2 regions of the Cohnella sp. LGH genome follow, and region 2 is predicted to be linked to the other one. Evidence: riboswitches for the same ligand, from Rfam matches in the RefSeq annotation. Region 2 holds a riboswitch; the other holds the start of a gene.
What was found. Region 2 has a riboswitch for thiamine pyrophosphate ahead of J4772_RS16960 (ABC transporter substrate-binding protein). Riboswitches for the same ligand answer to the same signal wherever they lie in the genome.

Region 1: linked by a shared signal. The riboswitch ahead of thiC (phosphomethylpyrimidine synthase ThiC) and the one ahead of J4772_RS16960 (ABC transporter substrate-binding protein) in region 2 are both predicted to bind thiamine pyrophosphate.

What each region holds. Positions count from the first base shown of each region.
Region 1 covers NZ_CP072117.1:2,016,058-2,024,069, forward strand. The annotation lists gene J4772_RS08135 (thiazole synthase) at 1-139, opposite strand, end outside; gene thiE (thiamine phosphate synthase) at 148-1,068, opposite strand; gene J4772_RS08145 (ThiF family adenylyltransferase) at 1,046-2,305, opposite strand; gene thiC (phosphomethylpyrimidine synthase ThiC) at 2,298-4,061, opposite strand; TPP riboswitch at 4,367-4,470, opposite strand; gene rhaI (L-rhamnose isomerase) at 4,503-5,720, opposite strand; gene rpe (ribulose-phosphate 3-epimerase) at 5,744-6,409, opposite strand; gene J4772_RS08165 (alcohol dehydrogenase catalytic domain-containing protein) at 6,427-7,461, opposite strand; gene J4772_RS08170 (galactitol-1-phosphate 5-dehydrogenase) at 7,464-8,012, opposite strand, start outside.
Region 2 covers NZ_CP072117.1:3,945,637-3,953,648, forward strand. The annotation lists gene J4772_RS16950 (ABC transporter permease) at 1-600, opposite strand, end outside; gene J4772_RS16955 (thiamine-binding protein) at 590-892, opposite strand; gene J4772_RS16960 (ABC transporter substrate-binding protein) at 1,018-2,052, opposite strand; TPP riboswitch at 2,171-2,286, opposite strand; gene J4772_RS16965 (glycosyltransferase) at 2,344-3,828, opposite strand; gene J4772_RS16970 (class I SAM-dependent methyltransferase) at 3,841-4,602, opposite strand; gene J4772_RS16975 (methyltransferase domain-containing protein) at 4,623-6,884, opposite strand; gene J4772_RS16980 (glycosyltransferase) at 6,881-7,975, opposite strand.

The DNA.
Region 1 (8,012 bases), 1.9 Mb from region 2:
TAACCTCGGCTCCGGATGCCTCCAACGCCTGGAGAAAAACGGCGGGACTCGGAAACCTGCCCGTGCCCAGAAAAAAACGCGACTTCAACTTCCGTCCCCCGATAACCATACCGTCTTGCACAATTATATCCATTTCCATCCCCACGCTCAGCCTCCCCCGACAAAATGAACGAATTCGACCGAGCCCCCGCCTTGCAGCGGCGTCTCTCCCCACAGCTGGCGCGGGACGACCGCCCCGTCCAGCTCGGCGATGACGCTTCGGCCTTCCAGTTTGTACTCCGCTGCCAGTTCCAGCAGGGTGGCCGCCTGCGTCCGCTCGCTGCGGCCGTTGACGACAACGTCGATCTCCCGGACGTCCCCGGGAGCCGGCATCGGTACCGACAAGGATACCGGTACGGATAGCGACACCGATTCCGCCAATGCTGCCTGCTCTCCCAGACGCCAGGCGTTAATCTTCCCCAGCAGATTGCGGCAGACCGATTCGGGATTGTCATGGCCGACGATGGCGGACACCGCGCACAGTCTTCTGGCCCCTGCCCGCAGCACTTCCTCCGCATTGGTCTCCGTAATGCCGCCGATGGCGACGAACGGGATGCCAATTTCCGCGGCCGCCTGCGCGACGTAAGCGGTCGTCACTGCTTGCCGTCCCGGCTTGGTGCTCGTCGGATAGACGGGACCGACGCCGATATAATCCGCTCCCGCTCGCTCGGCGGCGCGAGCCTGCTCGATCCGATGCGTAGAAATGCCGATGATCCGGCGCGAACCGAGAAGCTCGCGCGCCGCCTCGATCGGCAGGTCGTCCTGCCCGAGATGAACGCCGTCGGCGTCCGCGGCCAGCGCAACGTCCGGATGATCGTTGACGATGAGAGGCACGCCGTACTTGGCGGTCAGCTCTTTCAGCCGCTTCGCCTTCTCGATCAGCTCCCGCTTCGGGCTCATCTTGTCGCGGAGCTGCACAATATCGGCTCCTCCCCTTAAAGCCGCCTCCATCACCTCCAGCATGCCGCGCCCCGGATGATAGTTTTCGCCGGTAATGACGTACAGCTTAAAATCCAACGGACGTTTCATCTGCTTCCCTCCCTGTCCCGTCGCTCAAATAATGCCGATAAATTTCCATCGCGCGTTCGGGCTCGCCCGCGCCTTGAATCAGCGCGCGTCCTTCCGCGAAAATGACGATCCGCTCTTCTGCCGCCGTTGAAGCACGCAGCAAATACCGATTGTCGGCGGTAATGGCGCAGCCCGCCGCAACCAGCCGCCTTCTCCACTCCGACAGCGACACCGACGGCTTCAGCGCTAACTGAAACGTATCCCTTCCGCACAGGACGATCAGCCTTGCCGCCTCCCGATCGTCGCCGAACAAAGCATTTCCCGTCGCACTCTCTGAGCGGTCGGCAATCGAGACATCTTCCGCCGCGACCGCCCTTCTAACACCGAGCAATGCCGCTTCAGTCGCATTTTGCTCCTTGGCCCGTTCGCCGTTCGCAGAGAGGCGGACGGAGTCTCCATGCTCCGCAAGCTCCCGGCGAGCAGCTGCCGCCGACTCCCCCCACCCGCAATAAGGGCAAGGTTCAACCGGCGGCGGCAGCTTCCATTCCTTGACCGCGAAATGCCACGCATCCAGAGTCAGCCACGTTCCGCGCAGCGCCGAGCGATTGCCCGTCAGCGCCTTCAGCGCCTCCGCCGCCTGCAAAGCGGCCACCATCTCCACCGCAGGCGAGATAACGCCGAGCGTGTCGCAGGTCGGCGCGCCGTCGCTCCCCGTCTCCTCCTCGCCAAGCAGACAGCGCAAGCAGCAGTGGTCCCCCGGAACGAGCAGCGCAGTCATCCCTCCTGAGCCGGCAACGCCGCCGTACACGAGCGGAATGCCGCGGCTGAAGCAGGCGTCGCTGAGCATTAGCCGCGTCGCCGCATTGTCGGTGCCGTCAAGCACAAGGTCGACGTCTGCCGCCAGCGACTCCGCATTGCGCCGATCCACGTCGGCCACGAACGCTTCAATTCGCGCCCTGCCGTTGACCCGGCGCAGCTTCGCTGCGGCGGCGACCGCCTTGGGCAGCGCCGCTTCCGCGTCCTCCTCGTCGTACAGCGTCTGCCGGTGCAGGTTGCTCAGCTCCACGTAATCCCGATCGACGAGGCGCAGGCGGCCCACTCCGGCCCGGATCATATGCTGGGCGAGCGACGCGCCGAGCGCCCCGGCGCCTACAACGAGCACGCTCGCCTCCCCGAGTCTTCGCTGGCCCTGCGTCCCGATCGGTGCGAAGCGAATCTGCCGGGAGTATCGCGCCTCCGTTTCCGCTTCCCTAAGCATAGATCCGGCTTCCCCCGGCCTTAAACGCTTCCGCCTGCTCCTGCATGCCGGCCTCCAGCGCTTCCTCCTCCGCTACGCCGTGCTTCTCCGCGTAATCGCGAATGTCCTGCGTAATGCGCATGCTGCAAAACTTCGGGCCGCACATCGAGCAGAAATGCGCCGATTTGGCCGCCTCCGCCGGCAGCGTCTCGTCGTGGTAGGCCATAGCGCGCTCCGGATCGAGCGACAGATGGAATTGATCTCTCCAGCGGAATTCGAATCTCGCCTTGGACAGCGCATCGTCGCGCAGTCGAGCCCGCGGATGGCCCTTCGCCAGATCGGCGGCATGGGCGGCGATCTTGTAGGCGATGACGCCGTCCTTGACGTCCTCCTTGTTCGGCAAGCCGAGATGCTCCTTCGGCGTCACGTAGCAGAGCATCGCCGTGCCGAACCAGCCGATCATCGCGGCGCCGATCGCGGACGTAATATGGTCGTACCCCGGAGCGATGTCGGTCGTCAGCGGCCCCAGCGTGTAGAACGGCGCCTCCTTGCACACCTCCATCTGCCGGTCGACGTTTTCCTTGATCAGATGCATGGGCACGTGGCCGGGTCCTTCGATCATCACCTGCACATCGTGCTTCCACGCGATCTCGGTCAGCTCGCCGAGCGTGTCCAGCTCCGCGAACTGCGCCTCGTCGTTGGCGTCGGCGATCGAACCGGGCCGCAGACCGTCTCCGAGCGAGAAGCTGACGTCGTAGGCTTTCATAATCTCGCAAATGTCCTCGAAATGCGTATACAGGAAGTTCTCCTTGTGATGAGCCAGACACCAGGCCGCCATAATCGAGCCGCCGCGGGAGACGATGCCGGTCACCCGCTTCGCCGTTAGCGGAATATAGCGCAGCCGCACCCCGGCATGAATCGTGAAGTAATCGACGCCCTGCTCCGCCTGCTCGATCAGCGTGTCGCGGAACACCTCCCAGCTCAGCTCCTCCGCCTTGCCTCCGACCTTCTCCAGCGCCTGGTAGATCGGCACCGTGCCGACCGGAACCGGGGAATTGCGAATGATCCATTCTCGGGTCGTGTGAATATTTTTGCCTGTGGACAGGTCCATGATCGTATCGGCTCCCCAGCGGGTCGCCCACGTCATCTTCTCAACCTCCTCCTCGATCGAGGAGGCGACGGCCGAGTTGCCGATGTTGGCGTTAATCTTGACATGAAAATGCCGCCCGATAATCATCGGCTCGCACTCGGGATGGTTGATGTTCGCCGGGATAATCGCTCGCCCCGCAGCTACCTCCGCCCGTACGAATTCCGCGCTCATCCCTTCGCGCAGCGCGATATATTCCATCTCCGGCGTAATCCGCCCTTGGCGGGCGAAGTGCAGTTGCGTCACGTTGCGCCCTTCCGCCGCCCGCAAGCAGCGGTTATGCGGCTTGGGAAATACCTCCGCGCCCCTCTTCTCCGCCGCATCGGCCGTCGCAAAGCCGTTGTCCTCAGGCCGCACCTCACGTCCCTCGTACTCGACCGTGTCGCCTCGCTCCGCAATCCAGCGTCCCCGAACGGAGGGCAGTCCCCGCCGCACATCGGCCTGAAAACCATCCTCCGTATACGGGCCGCTGGCGTCGTACACCCGAATCGGATCGTTCGGCTCCTCCAGCCCGTTTCTCCCTGAACTCGGCTCAAGCGCGATCTCGCGCATCGGCACCCGAATGTCTTCCCTGTCTCCCGTCGCGTACACCTTGCGGCTTCCCGGCAGCGGCGTCGTCATCATCGGCATAACAAAAAACCTCCTTAAGCGGCGTAATGTCAAATTCCGCTGGGAGGCCATGAGTAAGAAGATAAGAAACGACGGCCAGACTTGACGACGACTCCATTTCAGGCGCATGCATACCGACTGCGACACTCGTGCCGATACGGCAAGCGATGGCGAGTACGCGCGGTTCGCCCCTGCCGTTGCGCCTGTCCGCGGCAATCCGCCGCATAACAAAAGCCGCCCCGGCAGGGAGCGGCTGAATGTGTCACGCTCATGAAAAGCCATGACGCAAGCATGAAGAAGCCCGCGGCCATCGCCTTCCAAAGTCTGACGTACATTGCCCACTTTCCTACGCTGGCATAACCCAGATCAGGTTCAAAGGGACCAAGGCATCGCCTTATCTCAGCCCTTGCGGGCGCCCCTAGTGGAATTCAATGAAAACTTTACAATCGATTCAGGCTTCTGTCAACCCTTGAACGACGAAGCTCTTTTCTTTATTTTTCCGTTATAGGCCCCTTCCCGGAACGCCGCGATCGGATCGACCGGCAGCCCCTGCTCCTCCCGGACTACCCTCAGCAACGGGCCTACATCGAACTCGAACGCCTTGCGAACCGCTTCCTCGGCGCCCAGCACGTCCTGCCTTTCCTGCGCCGCGCGCACTTCCGCATGATCGACCAGCAGCGCCTTCGCATACTGGGTCTGTACGTTCAAGATCGAGCGGACCATTGCCTCGACCTTCGGCTCGATATTGTGCGATTGATCGATCATGTAAGCGATGTTGTCCACCGTGCTCCGAACGTCCGCGCATGCATCCTCTGAGGCGTGAACAATTTGATAAAAGATCAAAAACAACTCGTAAGGATCGATCGCCCCGACGATCAAATCGTCGTCCGCGTATTTCCGGCTGTTGAAATGGAACCCGCCCAACCGGCATTCGTCCAGCAAATAAGCAACGATGTGCTCCACGTTCGTGCCTGGCGCGTGGTGGCCCGTATCGACAAGCACCTGCGCTTGCGGTCCAAGCTTGCACGCCAAATTGTACGCCATACCCCAGTCCGCCAGATCGGTGTGATAAAACGCCGGCTCGAAAAACTTGTACTCGATCAGCATCCGCATCCCCGGCGCCAACGCCCCGTAAACCTCCTCTAGCGACTCCCGCATCCACGTTTTGCGCGCCCTTAAGTCGCCTTGCCCCGGGTAATTCGTACCGTCCGCGAACCACAGGCTAATATCCCGCGATCCCGTCTGCCTGGCAATGTCGACGCATTCCAGCAAGTGCTCCGTCGCCTTGCGCCGAATCGTCGCATCCGCGTTCGTCACGCTGCCCAACATATAGTCGTCGTCCTGAAACAGATTCGGGTTTATCGCGCCAATCGTGACGCCGAGACTCTCCGCATGGCTGCGCAATCCGTCGTAGCTGTCCGTTTTGTCCCACGGGATATGGATAGCGACGGAAGGACAAAGCCCCGTCAGCCGATGAACCTCCGCGGCGTCTTCGATTCTCTCGTACGGCGTTCGGGCGGCATAGCGGTTGAGAAACACCTTGAACCGAGTGCCCGAATCTCCGAAGCCCCAGGACGGGGTCTCGATTTTGAGCGCCTTCAGCCTGCTTTTCACCCGTTCTACATCAATTCCTCTTGCTCGCTGCCTCTGCTCGAACAGCTGATAATCTTGGTCCGTCATAGCGAAGCTACCTCCCTGCATTGTTATAGAATGCTTGTCTTAAAGCGCTTAGTCGCCTCTTCGATGTCCGTCCCAGGGGTAAAAATGCTCGACGTTCCCGCGACGAAAATGTCCGCGCCCGCCTGTCGCATCTTAAGCGCATTGTCCCAACTGACGTTGCCGTCCACCTCGATCTCGATATCCGGGCGGCCGCTTGCGGTCAGCCGCTCCTTCAACCCGGCGATTTTGCGCAGTGTTGAAGGGACGAGCTTCTGCCCCGCGAAGCCAGGATTGACCGTCATGACAAGCACGAGCTCCAAGTCGTCCAGCACCTCGTCGACGGCGTACAGCGGTGTCGCCGGATTGAGGGCGACGGAAGGCCGCGCCCCCTTGTCGCGAATATGCTGCAGCGTTCGCTGCAAATGCACCGAGGCTTCCTGATGAACCGACACGATGTCTCCTTCGCGAATGTCGAAGACGGATAACAGCGACTCCGGGCGTTCCACCATCAGATGAAAATCGAACGGAATACTCGTCATCTCCCGAACGCAGCGGATAAAATCCGGACCAAGCGTAAAGTTAGGCACGAAGTGGCCGTCCATGACGTCGAAATGAAGATAGTCCGTTCCGGCCCGCTCCAGCGCTCGCACACTCTCCTCAAGCTTGCGGAAATCGACGCACATCATCGATGGCGAAATTTTGCCCGACATTCGCTTCTCCTCCCTTCTCACGGGTTCACGATAACGCGCAGACCTTCATGGCTCTCTGCGACGCGAATCGCTTCCTCGATCCGTTCGAGCGGGAAGCGATGGCTAATAAACTTGGACATATCGATGATGCCGTTATTGATCAGTTCGACTGCCTGCTGATGATGGCGGGGAAGCGAGCCGTGGGCGCCGTGAACGAACAGTTCCTTGTAGTGAATCAGGTTTGTATCGAGCGGAACAATCGCCCGGTCCTTGGGGAGCCCGCCGAAGAAGTTGACCCGAGCCCTGTTCTTGGCCATGCGGATCGCGTCGACTTGGGATTCCGGCGACGGGTTGCACGTGATGACGACGTCCGCTCCGAGGCCCCCCGTTTCATCAAGCACGCGCTGCACTGCGTCTTCGTCGCCCGAACAGATGTAGGCCGCCGCTCCGAGGCGTTTCGCGATTTCGAGGCGGGGACGCGAACGATTGACGAGCAGCACTCTCGCTCCCATCTTCATCGCCACCTCGACGAGCATCATCCCGATCGGTCCGGCGCCGATGACGACGACGGTGTCCCCCAGCTTCACCTGAGACAGCTCCAATCCGTTCAATACGCAGGCAAGCGGTTCCGCCAAGGCGGCTTCCTCGTAGCTGATCCCGTCCCCGATTTTGTGTATCGGTCCGTAGTTCACGACCATCTTGTTGAGCAGAACGTATTCCGCGAAGCTGCCGGCAAACTGGTAACCCATCGCGTAGTTGATCTGACAGTTGTTCCCGATGCCCGCCTCGCAAAATACGCACTCTCCGCACGGCACGTCCGCCCCGAGACATATCCGGTCGCCGACCGAGAACCGGGTGACGTTGGCGCCGACCGCGACGACGCTCCCCGCGGCTTCATGACCGAGAATTTGCGGAAGCTGCACGCGGCTGTTGCCATGACGATAGATTCGAATATCGCTGCCGCAGATGCCGACCGCCTCCACCTTCATCAGAATGCTGTCCGCGTCGACCTCCGGCGTCGGCACCTCCTTTAACGCCATTCTTTCCAATTGCTCCAATACCGCCGCTTTCATCTTTAACCCTCTCCTTTACCGATAGTCCACATCACTTTGTTGTAAAAAGCCGTCCGGTCCCGCATCATGCCGAGCGCTTCTCCAAGCTCCTCCAGAGCAACCTTATGCGTAATCAAAGGAGGGATTTGAAGCTTGCCCTGGGCCATTGCCCGTACGGCCAGCTTCCATTCGTTCTTCGGCAGCTCGGCGTAATCCGAATTCCACGTTCCGACGACGGTCAGCTGCTTGCGAAGCATTTCCCAATAGCCGTTTTGCATCAGCCCCATCGGTCCGGACGGGTTGCCCATCAGCACGACGCGCCCTCCCGGCCGAGCCGCGCGCAGGCAGTTTTCCCACGAAGCAGGATGTCCCGCGCCTTCGACGGCGAGATCGACGCCCGCTCCCTCCGTCCGTTCCATCGTCCACGTCTGTACATCCTCGTTCGCAGCGTTCACGACGTCTGCAAAACCGTTCTCTCGGGCGAACGCAAGCTTGCTATCGTCTACGTCCGCAAGCAGCACCTGGGAAGCCCCCCAAGCTCGCGCCCACTGGGCCAACATCAAGCCGATCGG
Region 2 (8,012 bases):
GGCTCCCAGCCATTCGGCTACGATTGCCGAGGATACGACGTACGTTGCCGCAATGCGCAAGCCTGAAAAAAGATAAGTCAATGACGCCGGGAACTCCAGCCGCTTTAACCGCTCCCAACGCGACGCCCCGATCATGCCCAAATACTCTCGCAAGTGCGGTTCGGCCTGCCCCAGCCCAACCAAAATCGACAGAGCCACCGGAAAAAAACAGACGAGAATGAGCAAAATCAGCTTAGGCGTCGTTCCGAAGCCCAGCCAAATAATCAGCAAAGGGCCGAGCGCGATCAACGGAACGTTCTGGGACAGCACGAGCAGAGGCGACAGCGCCGTCTTAAACGGCGGGACGATGTGCAGCAGCACGGCCACGGCAATGCCTACCGCCGTGCCAAGCACCAATCCGACGAGAGAAAGACCGAATGTCGCCTGGACGTGCACCCACAGAGTCGCCGCGTCTTCGTACATATTAAGCGCGATGTCGGACGGGGCCGGGAGCGTGTATACCTTGATGTCCAGCGCCATGCACACCGCCTGCCAAACGGCCAGAAACACGACAATCGTTCCGACGGGCAGCGCAATCGCTCTAAATCGCTTATTGCCCATCCGGATATTTCTGCAGCAAGCGCGACATCGAAGCGTTCGCTTTGGCATCCACGACAAGCTTGATTTGCGACATAACAGAGGGACTGCCTCGCTCGATCATAGCTGCGCTCATCTGTTTGACGATATCGAGCAATTGGTCGAGCTCCCCTTCCATTGTCGTTTCCAGCGGCCCTACGCGATAAGGAACGCCGGACGCCTTGATGATGGAGATCGCTTCGTCTACATAAGGAATAACTTCCTCGCCCGGGTTGATTTTCGGAATGATTTGAATGCTGAGCAATGCCTGTGCCATCGTTCGCTCTCTCCTTTTTCTCCATTTCATTAAGTTATTTCCGCGAGCCCGCATTAATTCGACCTATCTATCCGTATTTCCGTTTGTATTTCTCAATCCTGTATTCTCGCTTCCCTGTCCGCCGACTATTTCGGCAGAAATTCCGTCGTAAACATCTCATCGTAGTTCAGTTCCTTCTCCATCAGACCGTTCTCCAGCATCCATTCGCCGTAGCCGGCCCAGATGTCCCGCTTCTGCTCGCCCCAGCGCGGAGCGTCTTCCTTGTATTTCGGGCTGAGCCATTTCTGGCTCGCCTTCACCAGATCCGCGTTGATTTCGGGAACGGCCTTGATCAGCACGTCCGCCGCAGCGTCCGGATTGTCGATCGCATATTGATAGCCTTCGGAGGCTCCGGCGAGAAACGCGCTTACAAGCTCCGGATCTTCCTTAATTACCTTCTCGCTTGTCAGCAGCAGCGGCGTGTAGTAGTCGAGCTGCTTGCTGTAATCGGTCAGATAGACCATGTTGACCGGCTCGCCTCTAAGTTCCGCTTCAATACCCGTCCAGCCGTAGAAAATCCATTCGAAATCGATGCCTTTTTTCGTAGCCGTAAAAAAGTCCGCCGAGCCCGCATTCACGAAGTTCACCTTGTTCACGTCCGCCTGCTGCACCTTCATGATCGATTCGATGACCGCACTTTCTGCCGGCGAGCCCCAGCCGCCGTACGTTTTACCTTCGAAATCCTTCGGCTCCTTGATGTTTTTGTCCACGGGCGAAGCGAAGCCGGACGTATTGTGCTGAATGATCGGCGCGATCGAAACGAGCGGCAAGCCCTGCTCTCTGGCCAAGATCATGCTTTCCTGCGCTCCGACGCCGAACTCGGCCTGGCCGCCAGCGACAAGCGCGCTTGCTCCCGCCTCAGGCGGCAAAACCAGCTCAACCTGCAGGCCGTATTTCTCCCACAACCCCATATCGCGAGCAACGTACAACCCGGTATGGTTCGTATTCGGCGTCCAGTCGAGCACGACCGTCGCCTTCTTCAGCTCCTTTGCCGGAGAAGACGATGCGGACGCACCGCCGGACGGCTCCGCTTCGTTCTTGCCTCCGCAGCCGGACAGCAGCACCGTTCCCGCCAGCAGCGTAAGTCCTAACCCTTTCCATGCCATTCCTTGTTTCTTCATGTCTCTCTCCCACTCTCCTTATCTCTTGCGCGGAAGAGGGTCCCGAACGTATCAAAAAAGCGCCCCCCGATCCGGAGGGCGCCCAATAAGCAAACATGGACAATTTGACACAACGAACTCTCGTCGTGCTCCCGCCTTCCTACGCTGGTACTAACCAGATCAGGTCATAAGGGTCTGCATCTTCGAAGGGATGCACTCTCAGCCGGCCGTCGTCCAGCTCCCCTGGGGCGTATTCGATTGTCAAAAACCCGCAACGCACAATCCCTATTATAGCAAAAGAAGCGCCGTTGTCTATCCCCGATCCCGCAAGCCGACGATTCTTCGCACCTCCGCCAAATATTGCTCATAGTAGGGTTCTTGTTCGTAATGTTTCGTGAACACCGCTTCGAAGCCGTCATAGTTGAAGTCGAGACCTGCCTCCAGCATCATTTCCAGGCGAGGCAGAACAAAGCGGTCGAGCACGATTTTCTTTTCTGCAGCGTACACTTCCTCCGACAATCCCCGGCCCACAAAATGACGCAATATTTCCAGGTAACCGCGAATGGCCGCATCTCCGTAATTGTAGCCGCGCGGAGCGTTAAACTCGTAGCTGAACATCGATAGCTTCAGCAGCGAGAACCGGGGATCCGTCCGCAACAGCTCCAGCAGCCAATAAATGTGGTTCAGGCTCGTGCCGATAAAACGATCCGGCTCAGACAGACTTAGCACGGCTGTGCGCTCAACAACGATTGAAGTAATAAAACCGGAAGCGAGCGACAGCTCGCGCACGAGCGTGTCCATCCCCTCCATCGTCTCCACCGTCCCGTCGTTGCGCAGCACGTCGATGAAGAGAAAGCGAGTTCGCTTATGCAGCAGCGCATATAAAATCGGCTGCACCGCTCCCGGCACGAAATAGTCGTCATCCCCGTGCAGCTTGGCGTATTTGCCTCTGGCAAACTTCAAAATTTCGAGATAGTTGCGCTCTCCGCCGATATTTTCCGGCTGCCGGATCGTCCGCAGCTGCGGATGCTTCATTACATATCGAGCTAGTAACGCGGCGGTTCCGTCGTCCGAAGCGTTGTCGGAGACGCATACCTCAATCAAGCCGTTCATGCTCGTCTGCGGAAGCACAGCCTCAAGGCATTGCTCCAGCTCCTTGGCGCGGTTATAAGTCGGGATGCAGATGGACAGCAGCGGATGCTCCCGCCTTCTGCGCAGAACGTCCGCGACCTCCCGTTCCGATTCGACCGCAATCCAGTCCTCGGCGACCGTATCGAACATCCGCTCGATCCGGGCCGGCACGCCCGACACGACCGAGTAATCCGGCACGTCCGCCCGCACGACGCTGCCCGCTCCGACGACGCAGCCTTTGCCGATCGTTACAGCCCCTTCCACGACGGCATACGGCCCCAAGTAGGTTCCTTCGCCGACGATCAGCTTTTTAGAAAAGCCTCCCGATTCGCGAATCCCCTGCTTATAGACGGGCAAACCCGTCTTCCGGAATTCCGCCTCCGCATCCGACAGTACGACATAGGGCCCGCACCAGACCGAGCTCTCCAGCTCGACGTGATGCTCCGCCGTAACGTTAAGCCCGATATCCGCCTGCACGCCGTCCCCGATAATCAGCTTGGGCCGAATACCGCTGACCGTCGAGGTGACGATCAGCCGGTACCCCGAGCTGATCATCGCCTCTCGTCCGATCGCAATTTCCTCGGCCCCGTAGATCATCCCCGAAGCGTCCAGCCTTGCCCCTTCGCCAAGCGAATACAAATTCGCAGGCCGATGTCCGTTATCCAAGATGATCCCTCCTTACAGCCGACAGTACGAAATCCACGGATCGAACGGAAATCTGCGCAGCTCTGTTGCGCGAATCGGCAGCATCTCCAGCAAAGCCGCAGTCTCCCCCGGGAAAGCTGCGCAATTCAATTCGTCGAAGCAGACAATCGCGCCCTTCGGCATCCGGGGAACAAACAGCTCCAACGCCTTGCGCGTCGGTTCGTACAGGTCAAAGTCCAAATACAGCAGCGCCACCAACAGATGAGGATGCGACTGCAAATACGCCTCCGCCGTCTCCATAAAGTCTCCCTGCACGATTTCCGCGTTCGGAATGTGCGCCAGATGCCTCTCCGCATCGTACTTGGCGATCGACCGGCGAATCTGCTCCGCCGTATCTCCCCTCATGTCACCCGCGACAAAGGTGCGCTCTTCGTCCTCATCCTGCTCTGCCAGCGACGGGAAGCCTTCAAACGTGTCGAAGCCGATAATTTTACGCGTGTGGTTGGAAGGCTCGAAAATATTGGCGAATTGCGCCCAGGAGAAAAATCCCGCTCCGTTGAACACGCCGCACTCCACAATGCTGCCGTTTATGTGGAGCAGCTCGCGGTAAATTTCGTATCGTGCCAGGAAGCGAGCCACGCTCCGCTTCGTCGCAAAACGAGGAAACGCTTCGAGCTTGTTGATCAGCGTCGTCTGCGACGATCGGAAAGCGCGCTCCGCCAAGCGGTGCGCCGTCCGATCCTGCCGGGAATGATGGCGATCGATCGCCGCCATCGGGCGTTTGCGTTCTGGCATCCGGCCATTCCTCCCTTCGCTCATCTTTTGCGGCAAACCGCGATCATGTATGCCGGTCTTGCATTTTTCACTCGGCTTAAGGACGCCGGAGCGTAATACCGGATAATGTCCGGATTAAAGCCCGCCATCGCCGTGTCTCCTCCCACCGCTTCGGCAATGTCCGACCATTCTGGAGCGACGTGGCCGTGGGGGCCGACGAACGTTTGTCCGAACATGCCTTCGATGTCGTAGAGCACCGATAGCTCGCCGATAAACTCGGCTATGCTGTATTCGAAGCAGTGATACGGATTGCGCACCTGCTGACCGAACAGCCGGTCCGGATTCGTCACCTCGCGGTTCGGCGTCGAAATGATCAGCCGTCCGCCCGGTCGCAGCACTCTCGCGGCTTCTCTAAGCCACGCGGCGCCGTCGGGAATATGCTCGATCGTCTCGAACGAGACGACAACGTCGAAAGAAGCGTCGGTGAAGGCCAGCTGCAGCACATTGCCCTGCTGGAAGCTTACGCCGTCCCCTCCGTAATCTCTGCCGGCCAGCATCACCGTCGCCGGATCGATGTCGACGCCGGTGACGCCGACCGCTCCGCCATCCTTCAGTATCCTCGCGCCGTAGCCGGCTCCGCACGCGGCATCCAGCACTTGCTTGCCGCCGCAATAAGCGCGGGCCAGCCGGTAGCGGTACACATGCTCCGCCAGCACGTCAGGATGAGATCCTGCAACCGCTGAACTCAAAACTAATCTCTCCCCCGTAAACGGGACGTCTTCTTGCGCCTTAGGCAAATAGCTCAAATCGTTCACCGTCGCTTCCTTCGAATGAGTCGCAGTCTCTGTCGCAGGCGTTTGCGCGGCAGGCGCAAACACGCCGGACGGCTTAACGCCGGCAACGTCCGGCTGTCCGACCTTTCCGTCCCGCTCGCCGGACGGGCCGCTTCCCGTTGACGTTGTCCGCGCAATTCCGCTGCCTTTAACTGCGCTGGCTACGTAGTAGACGGTCGCATAGTCGTCCCGTCCCGCATCGCCCGCCAGCAGGCATAACGCGTCAATGTCCCGCTTCGCCGCATCCTCCGCGGCAATCGATTCAAGCGCAATGTCCTCGAACCCGGCTTGACGCAGCCTTCGTTCGAACTCCGCCTTGGACAGCATCGCATCGTGAGGAAGGGGATTAAACGGCCTTAAATAAGCTTTGGCGTAATCGACAAACAGCCGATTCGGCGCGCTCGTCGCGACGATGCCGCCGGGCCGCAGCAAGCCGTGGATGTGCCGCAGGACGTCAAGTTTCGCTGGCTCCGACAGAATGTCGTTCAGCACGACCGCATCGAAGCCCTTCGTCCCTGAAGGAGCTTCGATCTCCTCGCTCCTTATCCACACCTTTTCGGCAACGAGCCCGGCGACCTTCGCTGCGGAGGCTTCGCTTTCGAAGCCGAACAGCCGCACGTTGCCATAGCGATTGCGCAGTTCGAGCAGCGTCGCTCCGCAGCCGCAGCCGATTTCTAGTACGCTCATTCCGGGCTTCAGCGCGCGCAGCGGCCGCAGCAGGTCGTTTCGCGCATTTACGGAAATATGCGGATGGAAGCCCCATTTGCGCATAAACGTTTGCTCATTGTCGAGCATGGCTTTGCGGTATGTTTCTTTGACATGCTTGAAGGACACGCTTCCTTCATGATGAATAAACGTGTCACGGCAGAGCAGCAGCCGAAAACCGGCCAATCTTGCGCTCATGCACCAGTCGTCGTCTTCGTAGTTGCCGATTCCGTAGCTCTCGTCCAACGGTCCGGCCGCTTCCCATGCCGAACGCTTAATCATGAGGCAGAAGCCGATCAGCTTCATCCTCTCTTCCCAACGCTCGGCGGAGGAAACGTTATACGTCTCAGCAAAGCGCTGCATCTCATCCAACGTTCGGTAGGACGTCTCGATCATCTGTCCGTAACCGGCGTAGTTCGTCATCGGGCCAACCGCCCCTACCCGCTCATCGCTCTCGATCGCCAGCGTAAGCTGCTCCAGCCAGCGGGGAGTAACGACCGTATCGTTGTTCAGCAGCAGCAAGTAGTCGCCCTTCGCGCTTGCTGCTCCAATATTGCACCCCGCCGGAAATCCAACATTTTTCGCTTGGCGCAGCAGCTTCACGTCCGGCTGCTCCGCCAGCCAGTCAGGCGTGCCGTCGGCGGACGCGTTATCGACGACGATCAGCTCGTAAGCCGAAGCGGGCGTATGCTTGCGAATGCTCGCAATCGCGCGCTTCGTCATCGCCAACTGGTTGAAGGTCACCATAATAATGCTGGTCGTCATGGCGTCTCAGCTCCTCCGATGCCGAGCGCCTGCTCGATTTTGGCTTTGTTTTGCAGCAGGTTCGCATCGTTGGGCAGGTAGGACAGCGCCTTCTCGTTGTGTTCGTAGGCCAGCTCCAGCTCTCCGGTCATTCCGTAACAAATGCACAGCTGAAGATGGGGAAGCCATGTCCAACTGATAAGATGAAGCACGCCGAAATGATGATCCGGCGGACGGTCTTGGGTGAGCGCCAGCTTAAACCAATAGATCGCCTTGGCAAAATCATCTCTTTCCAGGAAACATTGGCCAATCGAGCAGCAGAAGTCCGCGCGTGGAAGCTCGTAAACCATCGACTGCAGCAGCGCCGTCAGCTTCAGATCGAACAAGCCCAATTGATGATAACAGGCGGACAGACGCGCGCACGCGGTCAGATTATCCTCAAAGTAGTCGACAGGCTCGGCAAGAAATCGCCGATACTGCTCCGCTGCTTCGGCAAAACGTCCCGCATCGGAAAGCTCGTTGGCGTAATAAAAAACGTCCCGGCCCGTCACTTCTCCTTCCCGCTGAGCAATCTGCTCGAGAATGCGCAAGTTTCTCCCCGTATTCTCGTGCACCCTGCCATGCGAGACGGCAATGTCGGTCAAATAACAGTTGCCTTCGACAAACAAATATTCATGAATCGGATTATGCCAGCGAAACTGCCTGCTTCGCTTTACGATTCGGTTGCGGCGCGACATCGCCAACGGATTGCCGCAATCGTCGAACGCCAAGTGGTACTCCATAACGACGGAGTCGACCTCTTGATCAAGCTCCTCCTTCAGTTTCTTGAGCTTCTCCCGGTCCTTATCGCGAAAATAATCGTCCGCATCCAACCACATCACGTAGTCTTTAGTTGCGAAGGAGAAAGAATAGTTCCGTGCGTCGGCAAAATGGTCGGTCCATTCATAATCGAAAATACGATCCGTATACCGACCGGCGATCTCCTTCGTTTGATCCGTCGAGCCGGTATCCACGATAACGATCTCGTCGACGAGATCGTGTACGGAATCCAGACAACGTGCCAACACTTCCTCTTCGTTGCGCACGATCATGCACAAACTGATAGTAACCACCTTATCCCTCCTCATCCGACCTCTGTCCCATTTTATG